3 regions of the Devosia sp. genome follow, and region 1 is predicted to be linked to each of the others. Evidence: predicted binding sites of a transcription regulator. Region 1 holds the regulator's gene; each other region holds the start of a gene.

Evidence for each region. Region 1 encodes PhoB, which activates phosphate uptake and scavenging genes when phosphate is short. Its sites were predicted from a motif close to TGTCATNNANCTGTCAT; they were not measured.
Region 2: the regulator PhoB is predicted to act here: its motif matches at 1,707-1,723, upstream of ugpB (sn-glycerol-3-phosphate ABC transporter substrate-binding protein UgpB).
Region 3: the regulator PhoB is predicted to act here: its motif matches at 2,121-2,137, upstream of KIT02_RS12410 (DUF2794 domain-containing protein).

The regions. Positions count from the first base shown of each region.
Region 1 is NZ_CP075529.1:1,389,944-1,394,424, forward strand. It holds gene pstA (phosphate ABC transporter permease PstA) at 1-354, shown strand, start outside; gene pstB (phosphate ABC transporter ATP-binding protein PstB) at 426-1,208, shown strand; gene phoU (phosphate signaling complex protein PhoU) at 1,226-1,936, shown strand; gene phoB (phosphate regulon transcriptional regulator PhoB) at 2,092-2,793, shown strand; gene KIT02_RS06810 (iron chaperone) at 2,823-3,179, opposite strand; gene KIT02_RS06815 (phosphotransferase) at 3,389-4,114, shown strand; gene KIT02_RS06820 (LacI family DNA-binding transcriptional regulator) at 4,252-4,481, shown strand, end outside.
Region 2 is NZ_CP075529.1:544,856-549,336, forward strand. It holds gene lipB (lipoyl(octanoyl) transferase LipB) at 1-388, opposite strand, end outside; gene KIT02_RS02650 (FliM/FliN family flagellar motor switch protein) at 494-727, shown strand; tRNA gene KIT02_RS02655 (tRNA-Leu) at 875-959, shown strand; gene KIT02_RS02660 (hypothetical protein) at 1,032-1,568, opposite strand; gene ugpB (sn-glycerol-3-phosphate ABC transporter substrate-binding protein UgpB) at 1,920-3,251, shown strand; gene ugpA (sn-glycerol-3-phosphate ABC transporter permease UgpA) at 3,314-4,198, shown strand; gene ugpE (sn-glycerol-3-phosphate ABC transporter permease UgpE) at 4,206-4,481, shown strand, end outside.
Region 3 is NZ_CP075529.1:2,529,439-2,533,919, forward strand. It holds gene KIT02_RS12390 (GNAT family N-acetyltransferase) at 1-117, shown strand, start outside; gene KIT02_RS12395 (ATP-binding protein) at 119-607, shown strand; gene KIT02_RS12400 (putative immunity protein) at 637-1,167, opposite strand; gene KIT02_RS12405 (GNAT family N-acetyltransferase) at 1,254-1,724, opposite strand; gene KIT02_RS12410 (DUF2794 domain-containing protein) at 1,721-2,071, opposite strand; gene KIT02_RS12415 (thioredoxin family protein) at 2,375-3,112, opposite strand; gene acnA (aconitate hydratase AcnA) at 3,276-4,481, opposite strand, start outside.

The sequences.
Region 1 (4,481 bases):
CGCCAGGCGGCGCTGGGCATGGGCGCCTCGCGCACGCAGATGGTGTTTCACCACGTGCTGCCGGTGACCTTCCCCTCCATCCTGACCGCGACCATTATCGGCGTGGCCCAGGCGCTGGGCGAAACTGCGCCGCTCCTGCTGATCGGCATGAATGCCTTCGTCGCAGCCGTACCGGCGACGCCGATCGATCAGGCTACGGCCTTGCCGGTGCAGATCTATCTCTGGCAGGGCAACGAGAACCGCAATTTCTTCGAGCCCCGGACCTCTGCCGCGATCATGGTGCTGCTCGCCTTCATGATCACGCTCAATGCCGTCGCAATATTCCTGCGCTCGCGCCTCGAAAAGCGCGCTTAAGGAGATCGAGAAAAATGGATATCCTTGCCCAATCGGCCAACAAGCCGGCCACACGGACCCCGAGCGCCGACATGAACCCGCTAGACGTTCTCGCCCACCCGATCCGCCTGACCGCCCGCGACGTCACCGTCCACTATGGGACCAAGCAGGCGCTGCATGGTGTGTCCATCGACATTCCGGACCGCGCCGTCACCGCCTTCATCGGCCCCTCGGGCTGCGGCAAATCGACTTTCCTGCGCTGCATCAACCGCATGAATGACACGATCGAAGGCGCCCGCGTCGGCGGCCGGATCGAACTCGACGGCGAGGACATCTATGACCCCAAGCTCGACGTCGTCGAGTTGCGCGCCCGCGTCGGCATGGTGTTCCAGAAGCCGAACCCCTTCCCCAAATCGATCTACGACAATGTCGCCTATGGCCCGCGCATCCATGGCCTGGCGCGCAACAAGACCGATCTCGACGAGATCGTGGTGTCCTCCCTGCGCAAGGCCGGCCTTTTCGAGGAGGTCAAGGATCGCCTCAATGAACCGGGAACGGGCCTCTCCGGCGGCCAGCAGCAGCGCCTGTGCATTGCCCGCGCCATTGCCGTGGGGCCCGAAGTGATCCTGATGGACGAGCCCTGTTCAGCTCTCGACCCCATCGCCACCGCCATCATCGAAGAGTTGATCGACGAGCTGCGGGCCAATTACACCATCGTCATCGTCACCCACTCGATGCAGCAGGCCGCCCGCGTCAGCCAGAAGACCGCCTTCTTCCACCTGGGCAACCTGATCGAGCAGGGCGAAACCGAAGACATCTTCACCAATCCGGTGAACAAGCAGACCCAGGACTATATCATGGGCCGCATCGGCTGATCGGGAGAGGAAATCAAATGCCCAATACCGGCACCGACCACATCGTCACCTCCTATAACGAGGAACTCCTGTCCCTCGCCCAATCCATTGCGGAAATGGGCGGGCAGGTAGAGGTAGCCATCGAAAATGGCACCCGCGCCTTGCTGAAACTCGATCGCGAACTGGCCGATGTCACCATCATCGCCGATCAGCGCATCGACGACATGCAGCGCAAGATCGACGACATGGCCGTATCCATGATCGCCCGGCGCCAGCCAATGGCCTCGGACCTGCGGGCGATCATCACCGCCATTCACGTTGCCAACGATCTCGAACGCATCGGCGACATGGCCAAGCAACTGGCGCGCCGCTCGCTCAAGCTCGAAGGCATCAACCTGCAGCCCACATTCTACAACGGCGTCAAGAACATGACGGCGCTGGTCCTGCGCCAGGTCAAGGACGCGCTCGACGCCTATGGCAATCGCGAAGCCGATGCGTCGGTGGAGGTGTGCAATCGCGACGATGAAGTCGATGCGATGCACACCTCGCTGTTCCGCGAATTGCTGACCTACATGCTGGAAGACCCGCGCAACATCACCACCTGCACGCACCTGCTGTTCTGCGCCAAGAACCTGGAACGCATCGGCGACCACGCCACCAATATCGCCGAGCGCGCCTATTACCTGGCCACCGGCAAGCAGCTCACGGCCGATGTCCAGCAATTGCAACGGACGCAGATCAAGGCCTGACCTACAGGCCCGGCACACCAGTAGACCTCATCCTGAGCCTGTCGAAGGACGAGGTCGTGCCAATAAACTATCGATTGCTCGACCTCGTGGTTCGACAGGCTCACCATGAGGTCTTCGAGCCAGCGGTGAATTGCGCTCAAAGGGAGCACGTCCATATGCCCGCGACTATTCTTGTTGTCGAAGACGAAGGCGATATCGCCCTGCTGTTGCGCTACAACCTGGAAGCGGAAGGCTTCCGGGTGGTCACCGCCGAAACCGGCGACGAAGCCCAGCACGCCATCGCCGAAAAGCTGCCCGACCTGATCCTGCTCGATTGGATGCTGCCCGAAATTTCTGGCATCGAACTCTGCCGGCGCCTGCGAGCCCGCGAGGAAACCAGCCGTGTGCCGATCATCATGTTGACGGCGCGCGGCGAGGAAGAGGAGCGGGTGCGCGGCCTGACCACCGGCGCAGATGACTATGTCGTCAAGCCGTTCTCGGTGCCGGAACTGCTGGCCCGCATCAATTCACTATTGCGCCGCGCCAACCCCAACCTGGTCACGGCCGCCCTGAAGGTCGGCGATCTGGAGCTAGACCGGACCACCCACCGGGTGCGCCGCGCCAATCGCGACGTGCACCTGGGCCCCACCGAATATCGCTTGCTCGAATATCTCATGCGCCACCCCGGCCGCGTCTATTCGCGCGAGCAGTTGCTCGACGGGGTCTGGGGCAATGACGTTTATGTCGATGAGCGGACTGTGGACGTCCATATCGGCCGGTTGCGCCGCGCCATCAATCGCGGCCGCGAATCCGACCCCATCCGCACCGTTCGCGGCGCCGGCTACGCCTTTGACGAGCGCTTCGCGGCGACGGCCTGAGGCCGCGGCGACCGGGCCACGCGAGTGTCCTAGACTCCAAGTGCCTCGCGTGATGCCAGAGCCAGGGCAACTACGAGATCATCGGGGATAGGCTTTGCCGGTGAGAAGGTGACCCCGGTCTTGCTGGCCTTGAGCCCGGCTGCGGCGATTGCCTCGGCCTGGGCGGCAATCGCCCCCTTGTCGACATAGAGGCCGCATTGCTTGCTGAATGCACCGTAGCCGGCAATCATCGACTTGCCGGAGGCGAACCCCGGCATGTTGTATTGCATGACCTCTTCCGCGTCGGGCAACGTCTTGGCCAGAAGGATCCTGAGCTGCGCGAGCATCGGACGAAGCGCCTCCGATGCGGCAGCAATGTAGGCGTCGTGGTCGGCTGGTCCGGTCATGCTGCACTATCGGCCATTGCACAGATCGAGGCAACCAGAGGCGCATGCGTCCTGAACCTTTTCCGATGGTCCAAGGCCATACACGCTGCTACCACAAGGCGCCGAAACGTGGAGAACCGGCATGGCCCAATTTGCTCATGGAATGATGCAATCCCTCGGTGGCCTTGCCGGCCACGAGCGCCTCGACGACGAAACGGTGTGCCTGAGCTATGTCCCTGCCTGACGATACCGCTGACCAGACTGAAACCCTCCTCACCGGCGGTCAGGTCAATCACGTGGTCCGCATCGGCGATACGGTGCGCCGTGCCACCGGACGCGATATGTCGCGCCAGCACGCGCTCTTTGCGCATCTGGCTGCCAAGGGATTTGCCGCGACACCGCGATTTCTCGGACACGACGAAAAGGGCCGGGAAATCCTGAGCTTCGTGCCCGGTGAAGTCCTGTTCGAGAAGGACGACTTCTCGGACACCCAACTGATTGCCGCCGCCCGGCTCCTGCGCGCCTATCACGACGCCACCGTGGATTTTCCGCCCGTTCAAGAGGCCTGCGGCGAGGTCATGTGCCACAATGACTGGACACCGGCCAACACCACCTTTGTCGACGATCTGCCCGCGGGCATGATCGATTTCGACACGGCCATGCCGGGAACGCGGCTGTGGGACCTCACCTATTCCACATGGATGTGGCTGGGTCTCAACGAGCCGGTCTGGACTGCCGAAGACCAGCGGCGGCGTCTCGTCCTGTTCGTCAGTGCCTATGGCCACCCCACCTGCACCCCGCATCTGGTTGCCGCCTGCCTGCCGTCGCGCCAGGCCGGCCGCATTCATGTGGCGCGTCAGAAAGGCATGCATGCCGCCGTCACCTGGGCCGAAAATGCCATGGCCTGGACGCTGGACAACATCACCGAACACTTTCAACCATCCGGCCTCACCTGACCGCTTGCAGCCGCCAGATCGCCGCGATACGATGATCGCGGAAAAGCTTTTCCGATCTCCGTCATGGCACGCCCGTCCTCCCAAGGCTCCGGCGCCATACATTTCGGAAAAGCTTTTCCCAGTCTAGCGAGCACCCCGTGACCGACACCTTGAACCGCACCACTCTCCGCGACGTCGCCCGCAAGGCGGGCGTGAGCCTCGGCACGGCGTCCAAGGCGCTCAACAAGTCTGGCACTCTGCGGGCGGAAACCCGCGAAAAAGTCCTTGTGGCAGCGCGCGAGCTCGGTTTCCGGCCCAATGACCTGGCCCAGGCCCTGCATCGCGGGCAGAGTTATACGGTTGGCCTGATCTCCAATGACAGCTTCGG
Region 2 (4,481 bases), 850 kb from region 1:
GTTCGCCGTGCAGGTTGTAGGCTTCGAGCGTGTCGATGACCCATTGCTCAAGGCCCTGAACCAGACAGCGGATGTCGCGGCCGCGCCGGGTCAGGTCCAGCATGACGTAAGCCACGCGCTGGCCAGGGCCGTGATAGGTATATTGCCCGCCGCGCCCGGCCGCAAAGACCGGAAAGCGCGGATTGAGCAGATCCTCGGTCCGGGCCGAAGTGCCGGCCGTATAGAGGGGCGGGTGCTCGAGCAGCCACACGGCTTCGGGGGCGGTGCCGGCAGCAATCGCGGCCACGCGCGCGTCCATGTCCGCGAGGGCCTGTTCATAGGCATAGGGGGTGTCGAACACCGACCATTCGACCGACGCTCCATCCTCGTGGTGGAGTTTCGTGTCCATTTTGCAGGCCGGAGACGGGCTTGTTAACGGTTCCATAACCAAGGTTGATCCAATTTTTACCAATCGAATCCGCCCGAACGGGCAGAAAGCGCCTAGCCCTTATCTATGAGCACACTGGACAATATTGAAGTCGATGTCACGGTCGAGCTTGGAGCGACCACGATGCCGATCCACCACCTGCTTCGCATGGGCCGCGGCGCCGTGATCGAACTGGACGCCACCGAGCATGATCCGCTGCGCATCTATGCCAATAGCACGCTCATTGCACGCGGCGAGGTCAATGTCGAAGAGGGGCACCTCAAGGTCATGGTGACCGAAAAGGTACTTCGCCTCGGATAAGGCGGCTGGTCGCCGACCCGCGCTCACGTCGATTGGTCTCCACAGTCTCTGAGAGAATTGCGATTTATGCGCTTGAGGTTGTGTGCGAGCTTTGCTACACCCCCACTCGCTTCGGGGCCGCTGGCTGCGAGGCTTCTACCACACAGTGCGGTCGTGGCGGAATTGGTAGACGCGCAGCGTTGAGGTCGCTGTGCCGCGAGGCGTGGAAGTTCGAGTCTTCTCGACCGCACCAGTCACTCCGGTGACGAACAAGAAGCTGCCGCAAGGCGGCTTTTTTGTTGTCTTGGGCCCGGCGTCGCGCCGGTCAAGCACCAACTTTCTGAGTAATCTCGATCTTGGGAACCTTGAAGCCCATGGCGATCCAGGCGACGAGGAGCTTGGCGTAAAATCCGGCCGTCGACATGGCCCCGGAGGGCAGGCTGTCGTCGAGCGTGGTGCCAGCCGGCACATCGCCGGTCTGGGTGCGAATCTGCATCGGGGGACGCGTTTCGTCGGGCCACATGGCGGCAAAGAGGCTGAGCCAGTGGCCCCCGGAAAATTCCGTGAAGACCGGCGTCTGGCAGCAACTGGTGACGACGCGGCGGGTTGGTGCGCCCTCGCTCAGGCGAAACTCCGCCAGTCCGGCCGTGCCATCGGGGAAGCTGACGCGGTCCTTGCGGTAAAGGACATAGGGAACCCCGCCATTGCTGGCCGTCATGGGGCGCGACAGAGGCAGTGCCGCCAGGCGCTGCGCTGCGGCCCGACAGGACGAGCAATGGCATTCCGCCGTGATGAACGGTCCGCCGCTCACCTCGAGATGGAACTGGCCGCAGGCACAGCTGAGCGTGGTTGATCTGGTCATGCAAGGCTCCCTGAAATTCAGACTCACCCCAACGACGAATGCCGCCGCCACGCTTCGACATCATCGTTGCTGGGCAGGCGAAGGGTGTTGGCGATGTGACTGCATCGGTCCGCAAACTGTCAACCTTGGCCTGTGCGGTGTCACGGGACTGACACCAAACCTTCAATGCATCGTCAAGGCGGCTCACTAGACGGGGCGGGCAATCGTTGGCCCTGGGGGCAGGCGGCTTGCGCGCCGGTGGGTTCGGATAGTTTCGTTTGCTTTCGTCTCTCCGCCCCGGCGTTCACACAAAAACCGGTCTGGCAGGCGCCGGACGGCCATGAGGCCGCTCCGGCCCGTTGGGAGACAAACATGACCTATCCGATCCGTTCGGCGGCACTGGCCGCCCTGACGCTTGCACTGTCCACGTCCACTGCCTTTGCGCAGACGGAAATCAACTGGTGGCATTCCATGGGTGGCGAACTGGGCGAGCGCCTCGAAGCCATCGCGGCCGACTTCAACGCCAGCCAATCCGACTATGTCGTAGTGCCGAGCTATCGTGGTGAATACGAAGAATCCATGGTCAACACCATCGCCGCCTTCCGCGCCGGCGAGCAGCCGCACCTGGTGCAGGTCTATGAAGTCGGCACCGGCACGATGATGGCCGCCAAGGGCGCCGTCTATCCGGTCTATCAGCTGATGGCCGACCACGGCAGCAACTTCGATCCTGCCGCCTTCCTGCCGGTGGTGACGGGCTATTACACCGACACCGAGGGCAACATGCTCTCGATGCCGTTCAACTCCTCGACGCCGATCCTCTACTACAACAAGGCTGCCTTCGAGGCTGCGGGCCTTGATGCCAATACCCCGCCCAAGACCTGGGAAGAGGTTGAGCAGTTCAGCCAGCAGATCCTGGACGCCGAAGCGGCCCAGTGCGGCTTCACCATGGCCTATACCGCCACCTGGACTGGCACCGAAAACCTGTCGGCCTTGCACAATGTTGCCTATGGCACGCTGGAAAACGGCTTTGGTGGCCTGTCGAGCGAATTGACCTTCAACCACCCGATCGCCGTTCGCCTGTGGGAAAAGCTGGCCGAATGGCAGGCTTCGGGCATCTACGCCTATGGCGGTCCGGCAGGCGGCGCCGACAATGCGCCAAAGTTCTATTCGGGCGAATGCGCCATGTACATGAACTCCTCCGCCTCGCGCGCCGGCGTTCTGGCCAATGCCGAGGGTTTTGAGGTTGGTTTCGGCATGCTGCCGGTCTTCGGTGACGTTGCCGGTGCACCGCAGAACTCGATCATTGGTGGCGCGACCCTCTGGACGCTGTCCGGTCATGAGGATGCCGAATATGACGGCGTTGCTGCCTTCCTGACCTACCTGTCCTCGCCGGAAGTCCAGGCTGCCTGGCACCAGGCCACCGGCTACCTGCCGGTTACGCTTGCCGCCTATGAACTGAGCCAGGAACAGGGTTATTACGAAGCCAATCCGGGCTCGGACATTGCCATCAAGCAGATCAACCTCAACCCGCCCACCGAGAACTCCAAGGGCCTGCGTTATGGCAACATGCCGCAGATCCGCACCGTTCTCGATGAGGAACTGCAGGCAGTGCTGAACGGTCAGAAGACCGCCCAGGAAGCCCTCGACTCCGCCGTCGAGCGTGGCAACCAGATCGTCCGCGAATTCGAAGCCGCCAACCAGTAAGCGCTTCTGCACACCAGGGAAGCCGGCTCGACGGGCCGGCTTCCGCTTTCCGGACGGCGGACATGGATACCAAACGCACTGTTTTTCCGAGCAAGGGCCTGCCATATCTTCTGGTGGCGCCGCAGCTTGCGATTACCCTCATTTTCTTCATCTGGCCGGCGAGCCAGGCGGTAAAATCCTCCTTCGAGCGGCAGGATCCCTTTGGCCTGTCCACCCAGTTCGTCGGGCTGACCCACTACCTGCGCCTGTTCCAGGACCCGCTCTACCTCACCTCCATCGGACGAACCGCCCTGTTTGCGGTAGCCGTTACCGCCATATCCATGGGCGTGGCGCTGCTGCTCGCGGTCGCCGTCAGCCGGGTCATCCGCACGGCCAATGCCTATACGACCATGCTGGTCTGGCCCTATGCAGTGGCGCCCGTCGTTGCGGGCATGCTGTTCTGGTTCCTGTTCAACAGCGCCACGGGTCACCTGGCCTATCTGCTGCGCTATTTCGGCGTGGTCTGGAATGCCAATCTCAACGGCGACCACGCCATGATCCTGGTGATCCTGGCGGCGAGCTGGAAGCAGATATCGTACAATTTCCTGTTCTTTCTCGCCGGCATGCAATCGGTGCCGCAATCTTTGACCGAAGCCGCGGCAATCGACGGGGCAGGGCCTCTCAAGCGCTTCTGGACCATCGTCTTCCCGCTGCTGTCGCCGACGACCTTCTTCCTGTTCATCGTCAACGTGAACTACGTCATGTTCGACACCTTCGGCATCATCGCCGCGACCACCAATGGCGGGCCGAACCAGGCCACCAATGTGCTGGTCTACAAGGTCTATTCGGACGGGTTCATCGGCCTCAACCTGGGGTCGTCCTCGGCCCAGTCGGTCGTGCTGATGGCCTTCGTCATCCTCCTCACCATCGTGCAGTTCCGCTATGTGGAACGGCGCGTTCAGTATTGAGCGCATCATGGTCGAAAACCGCCCATTCCTTGCCGTCCTCACCCATCTCGTCCTGATCGTTGGCGTCCTGGTCATAGCCTTCCCGGTCTATGTCGCGGTCATTGCCATGACCCATAGCAAGGAGACGCTGTCGCTCTCGGCGCCGCTCCTCCCGGGGGGCGAACTGTTCACCAATATCGCGCTGGTCTGGAACTACGATCCGCCCGGGATGCCACCATTCTGGCGCATGGTCTGGAACTCCACCTGGATGGCCCTGATCATCATGGCCGGCAAGATTTCCATC
Region 3 (4,481 bases), 1.1 Mb from region 1:
GCCAATTCGATCGCCATTCACGAAAAGTTCGGCTTCAGCCGCGTCGGCTACTATTCGGCGGTCGGCTACAAGTTCGACCGCTGGCACGATATCGTGCACCTGCAAAAAGCGCTCTGAGGTGGCCCTGCTCACCCTCATGGTCGGCCTGCCCGGCTCGGGCAAGACGACGAGGGCCAGGGCCCTGGCCGCAGCGAGCGGCGCCCTGCGCCTCACCCCAGATGAGTGGCAGACGCGCCTGTTCGACGATGACATGCATCATCCCGACCATGATCGCCGCCACAATGAGGTCGAGGCGATCATGTGGGAGATTGCGGCCCATATGCTGGCCCATGGCCAGGATGTCATCCTCGATTTCGGCTTCTGGTCGCGGCAGGAGCGTGCCGGCTTTGCCGCGCGCGCCAAGGCACTGGGTGCGCAATGCCGGATCGACTATGACCCGGTGCCTCTGGACGAGCTGGAGCGGCGGGTTATCGCGCGCAATGCGCTGGATGGGCAGCACTTTGCCATTCCTGTCGCCAATCTGCGGCAATGGGCAGCCCTGTTCGAGGCGCCCGATGCCGGTGAACTGGCCGGCCGCTTCGGCCCCGAGGCCTCCGGCCAGCACTGACCGCCCGGATTGCGCCACCGGTGGCAGGGTCAGCCGATGGCCGCCTGCAAGCGGGCAATGATCTGCCCCATCCGGCCCGAAGCCAGAAGGCCCGGCCCAAGCGGTCCGGAGCGGTCCTGCCCGATCGGCGGCAGGGTGCGCAGCGCGGCGCGCGCCGCGGGCGTCAGCTGCGCGACCTGCCAGGCGATCTCGGTCTCTTCCCGGTCGGGCGCATCGGGGGCCGCAAGGCCGGCGGCCTTTACCGCATAGGCGGCGGCGCCCAACGCATGGGCGCCCATATGACAGACGGCAGAGGCCTGGCCGGCGGACCGGGCGGCCGCCAGCGCGGCGGGCGAGGCGTCGCGCCTGGTGCTGCCGCCACCAAAACGCCGCCGGATTTCCCCGGCGGTGTCGAGCTCGCCTTTTGCATAGGCACGGGCGCGGGCAATCGCCTGGCGCGGACGATCATCGCCGGGCTTTTCGGCCTCGAACAGGCCCAGCACGCGCTCGGCACAGCTGGCGGCCCAGTCGGCAACCTTGCGACGCTCGTCTTCGGGAAGTGTCTGGATGGATAAAGCCAAAGTCCCAACTCCGGTAGCCACGATCGCCCCGCCCCAATTCGGGCGCGGACTATGCCAGCCGACGGACATCTGTGCCAGTGCGTGCTCTAGTTGAGCCGCTTGCGCATGGGAAAACCATTGACCTTGCGGCCCACGGCCTGCGGGCCATCGGCGATCCAGCCGTGATCGGCATAGAATTGCCGCGCCGTCGCGGTCGATTCGAGGCGCGCCTCGCCAAGGCCCAGCCCCGCAAGTTCGGATTCCAGCTGCGCCAGAAGCGCCTTGCTGACGCCGGTAAACCGGGCCCGGGGTGCCACATAGTTGAGTGCGATATCGCCCGACCTCGTGGCCGCGCCCACGGCAACCACCGACCCGGCCCGCTCCGCCACCAGCATGATGAGATCGGTATTGGCCAGCATGGCGGCAACGCCCTCCATGCTCTTGTTGCGGGTCCAGGCGGCCAGCTTTTCGGGATCACTGCCATGATCGGCGGCGCACAACTCGGTTATGGCGGCGATGAGGACGGCACTCATGGCCGGGACATCGGCGGGCTCCGCCCGGCGAATGAGAAGGCTCACCCCACCACCATCAGGTCCGGATCGAGCACGCGCAGCACCTGGGCCAGGTCGTGCCCGCGCTTGAGCACCCGCCCCTGCTGGTTGGTCACCATGAACTGGCCCTGGCGGTTGCGCAGCTTGGGGTTTTTCTCGACCACGAAGAGCGGGCGTTCCGAGACGCGGGCATAGATGGAGAACAGCGCCCTATCCTTGAGGAAGTCCATGGCATAGTCGCGCCACTCGCCCTGGCCGACCTTGCGGCCATAGACGGACAGGATCTGCATGAGCTCGCGACGATCGAAGGCCACAACCGGCTGCACGGGTCCTTTGGGCTGCGCAGCGGGTTCGCCCACATGCACCAGCGACAGGTTAGCCCGGTTGTCATCCGACGGCCCTGGCACGCGGCCCTCAACTCCTCGTCATTTCGCTGTCATGATCGGCGCATTTGCCGGGGATGGCAAGGGGCGAGAAAAACCCAAATTCGGCCACGATTTGTCCCTCACAGCGCCCCATTGACCCGGCACTGTTCAACCATTGCCTCCAGTGGCCGGCTCCGGACTGACCGAGCCCCCAAACCACGATGTCCGGGCCGGCCGCCCCCAATACTGAGTTGACATAGTCAGTCAGCCCGCTCCTCCCCCCAGGAGCGGGCTTTTTCTTTGTCCACGCGTTCAGGGTTCGTAGGCGGCGGCGCCGATAATGGTGCCCGGAAGGTTCTGGCGGTCCTGCTGCACGAGAATGGCGAGCCCCGACCCGGGCTGCGACAGCACCTGCTGCAGCGGCAGCTTGAAACTGGCCCCCTCTTCGGCCTCCCAGGCGCCCAGCAACTGCCGCCCGGTCACCACATGGGTATAGACCATGGTCTTGCCGGCATTCTCGCCGCGCTCGATGGCGACATGGGCCTGGTCGATATAGGTCACGAGCCACACCGTGGCATTGCCCTGGCCCTCAAGGCCCGGCACGGCGACGGTGAGCACATCGTCCTTGCGCGTCACCGCCACGGCGACGGGCAGATGCGCATTGGCGACTTCCGACTGCACCAGGTTGCGCTTGGAGCCGACAACGCCCTTGGCGCCGTTGATGACCATTTGCGGGGTGAAGATGCGCGAGGAGCCCCAGCTCTTGGCATAGTCGCGCTGGCGGTCCGAAAAGCCCTTGGCGCCAAACGTGTCTTCCCAGCCGATATAGTCCCAATAGTCCACGTGATAGGCGAGCGCCACCACGTCGCTCCGCTCGGCCAGGTCGGTCAGCAGCGCATCGGCGGGCGGACAGGACGAGCATCCCTGGCTGGTAAAGAGTTCGACCACCGCCCTGGTGCCGCCAGCCGAATCCTGGGCCCCCGCACTTGCGGCAAGGCAGGCGGTCAACAGGCAGGTGGCAACAAGGCGTGAAAGGGCGGGTCTGAGCATGGGCAAGGTTGTAGTCCGGGCGCGATTGCCATGCCTAGTCAAAAGAGGGTGAAACCGGGCGAACGGCCTGCCCCGCGTCCGATCTGCAACAGGCCGGGCAGCGTTCCAATGAAAATGGCGGCCCCGAAGGACCGCCATTGCCTGTTCTTTGCAGTTGGGGCGCTTACGCGGCCACCAGGCTCCGCAGCACATAGTGCAGGATGCCGCCATTCTTGAAATAGTCGAGCTCGTTGGCCGTATCGATGCGGCAGCGGGTTTCGACATTGAGCACATCGCCATTGGCGCGGGTGATCTTGACCGTGACATTGGCGCGCGGTTCGATGCTCTCGACCCCGGCGATGTCGACGGTTTCGGTGCCATCGAGGCCCAGGCTCTGCCAGCTCTCGCCGTCCTTGAACTGCAGCGGAATGACGCCCATGCCGACCAGGTTGGAGCGGTGGATACGCTCGAAGCTCTGGGCGATCACGGCCTTGATGCCGAGCAGGTTCGTGCCCTTGGCGGCCCAGTCTCGGGAAGAGCCGGTGCCGTATTCCTTGCCGGCGAAGATCACCAGCGGCGTGCCCTTCTGCTGATAGGCCATGGCCGCATCATAGATCGGCATCTGCTCGCCCGACGGACCCTTGGTGAAGCCGCCTTCGACGCCATCGAGCATCATGTTCTTGATGCGGATATTGGCGAAGGTGCCGCGCATCATCACCTCGTGATTGCCGCGGCGGGCGCCGTAGGAGTTGAAATCCTTGGGGGCCACCTGGCGTTCGGTGAGATACTTGCCGGCGGGCGTGGTCGGCTTGAACGAACCGGCCGGGGAAATGTGGTCGGTGGTGATCGAGTCGAGGAACAGCGCAAGCACCCGGGCCGAAACCACATCGGTCACCGGCTTGGGTTCCATGGTGAGGTCTTCGAAATAGGGCGGGTTCTGGACATAGGTCGAGGACCCGTTCCAGCCATAGGTTTCTCCGCCTTCCACAGCAATGGACTGCCAGTGCTTGTCGCCCTTGAACACGTCCGAATAGCGCGAGCGGAACATCTCGGCGGTGACGTGCTTGCGCACGATCTCGGCGACTTCGTGATTGGTCGGCCAGATGTCCTTGAGATAGACCGGCTTGCCATCCTTGCCCGTGCCGATGGGCTGGGTGGTGATATCGACATTGAGCGTGCCGAGCAGCGCATAGGCGACGACCAGCGGCGGGGACGCGAGATAGTTCGCCCGCACATCCGGGTTCACGCGGCCTTCAAAATTGCGGTTGCCCGACAGCACCGAAGCGGCGACCAGCTTGTTCTCGTTGATGCAATCGGAAATGGCCTGCGGCAGCGGGCCGGAATTGCCGATACAGGTGGTGCAGCCATAGCCGACGAGATTGAAGCCGAT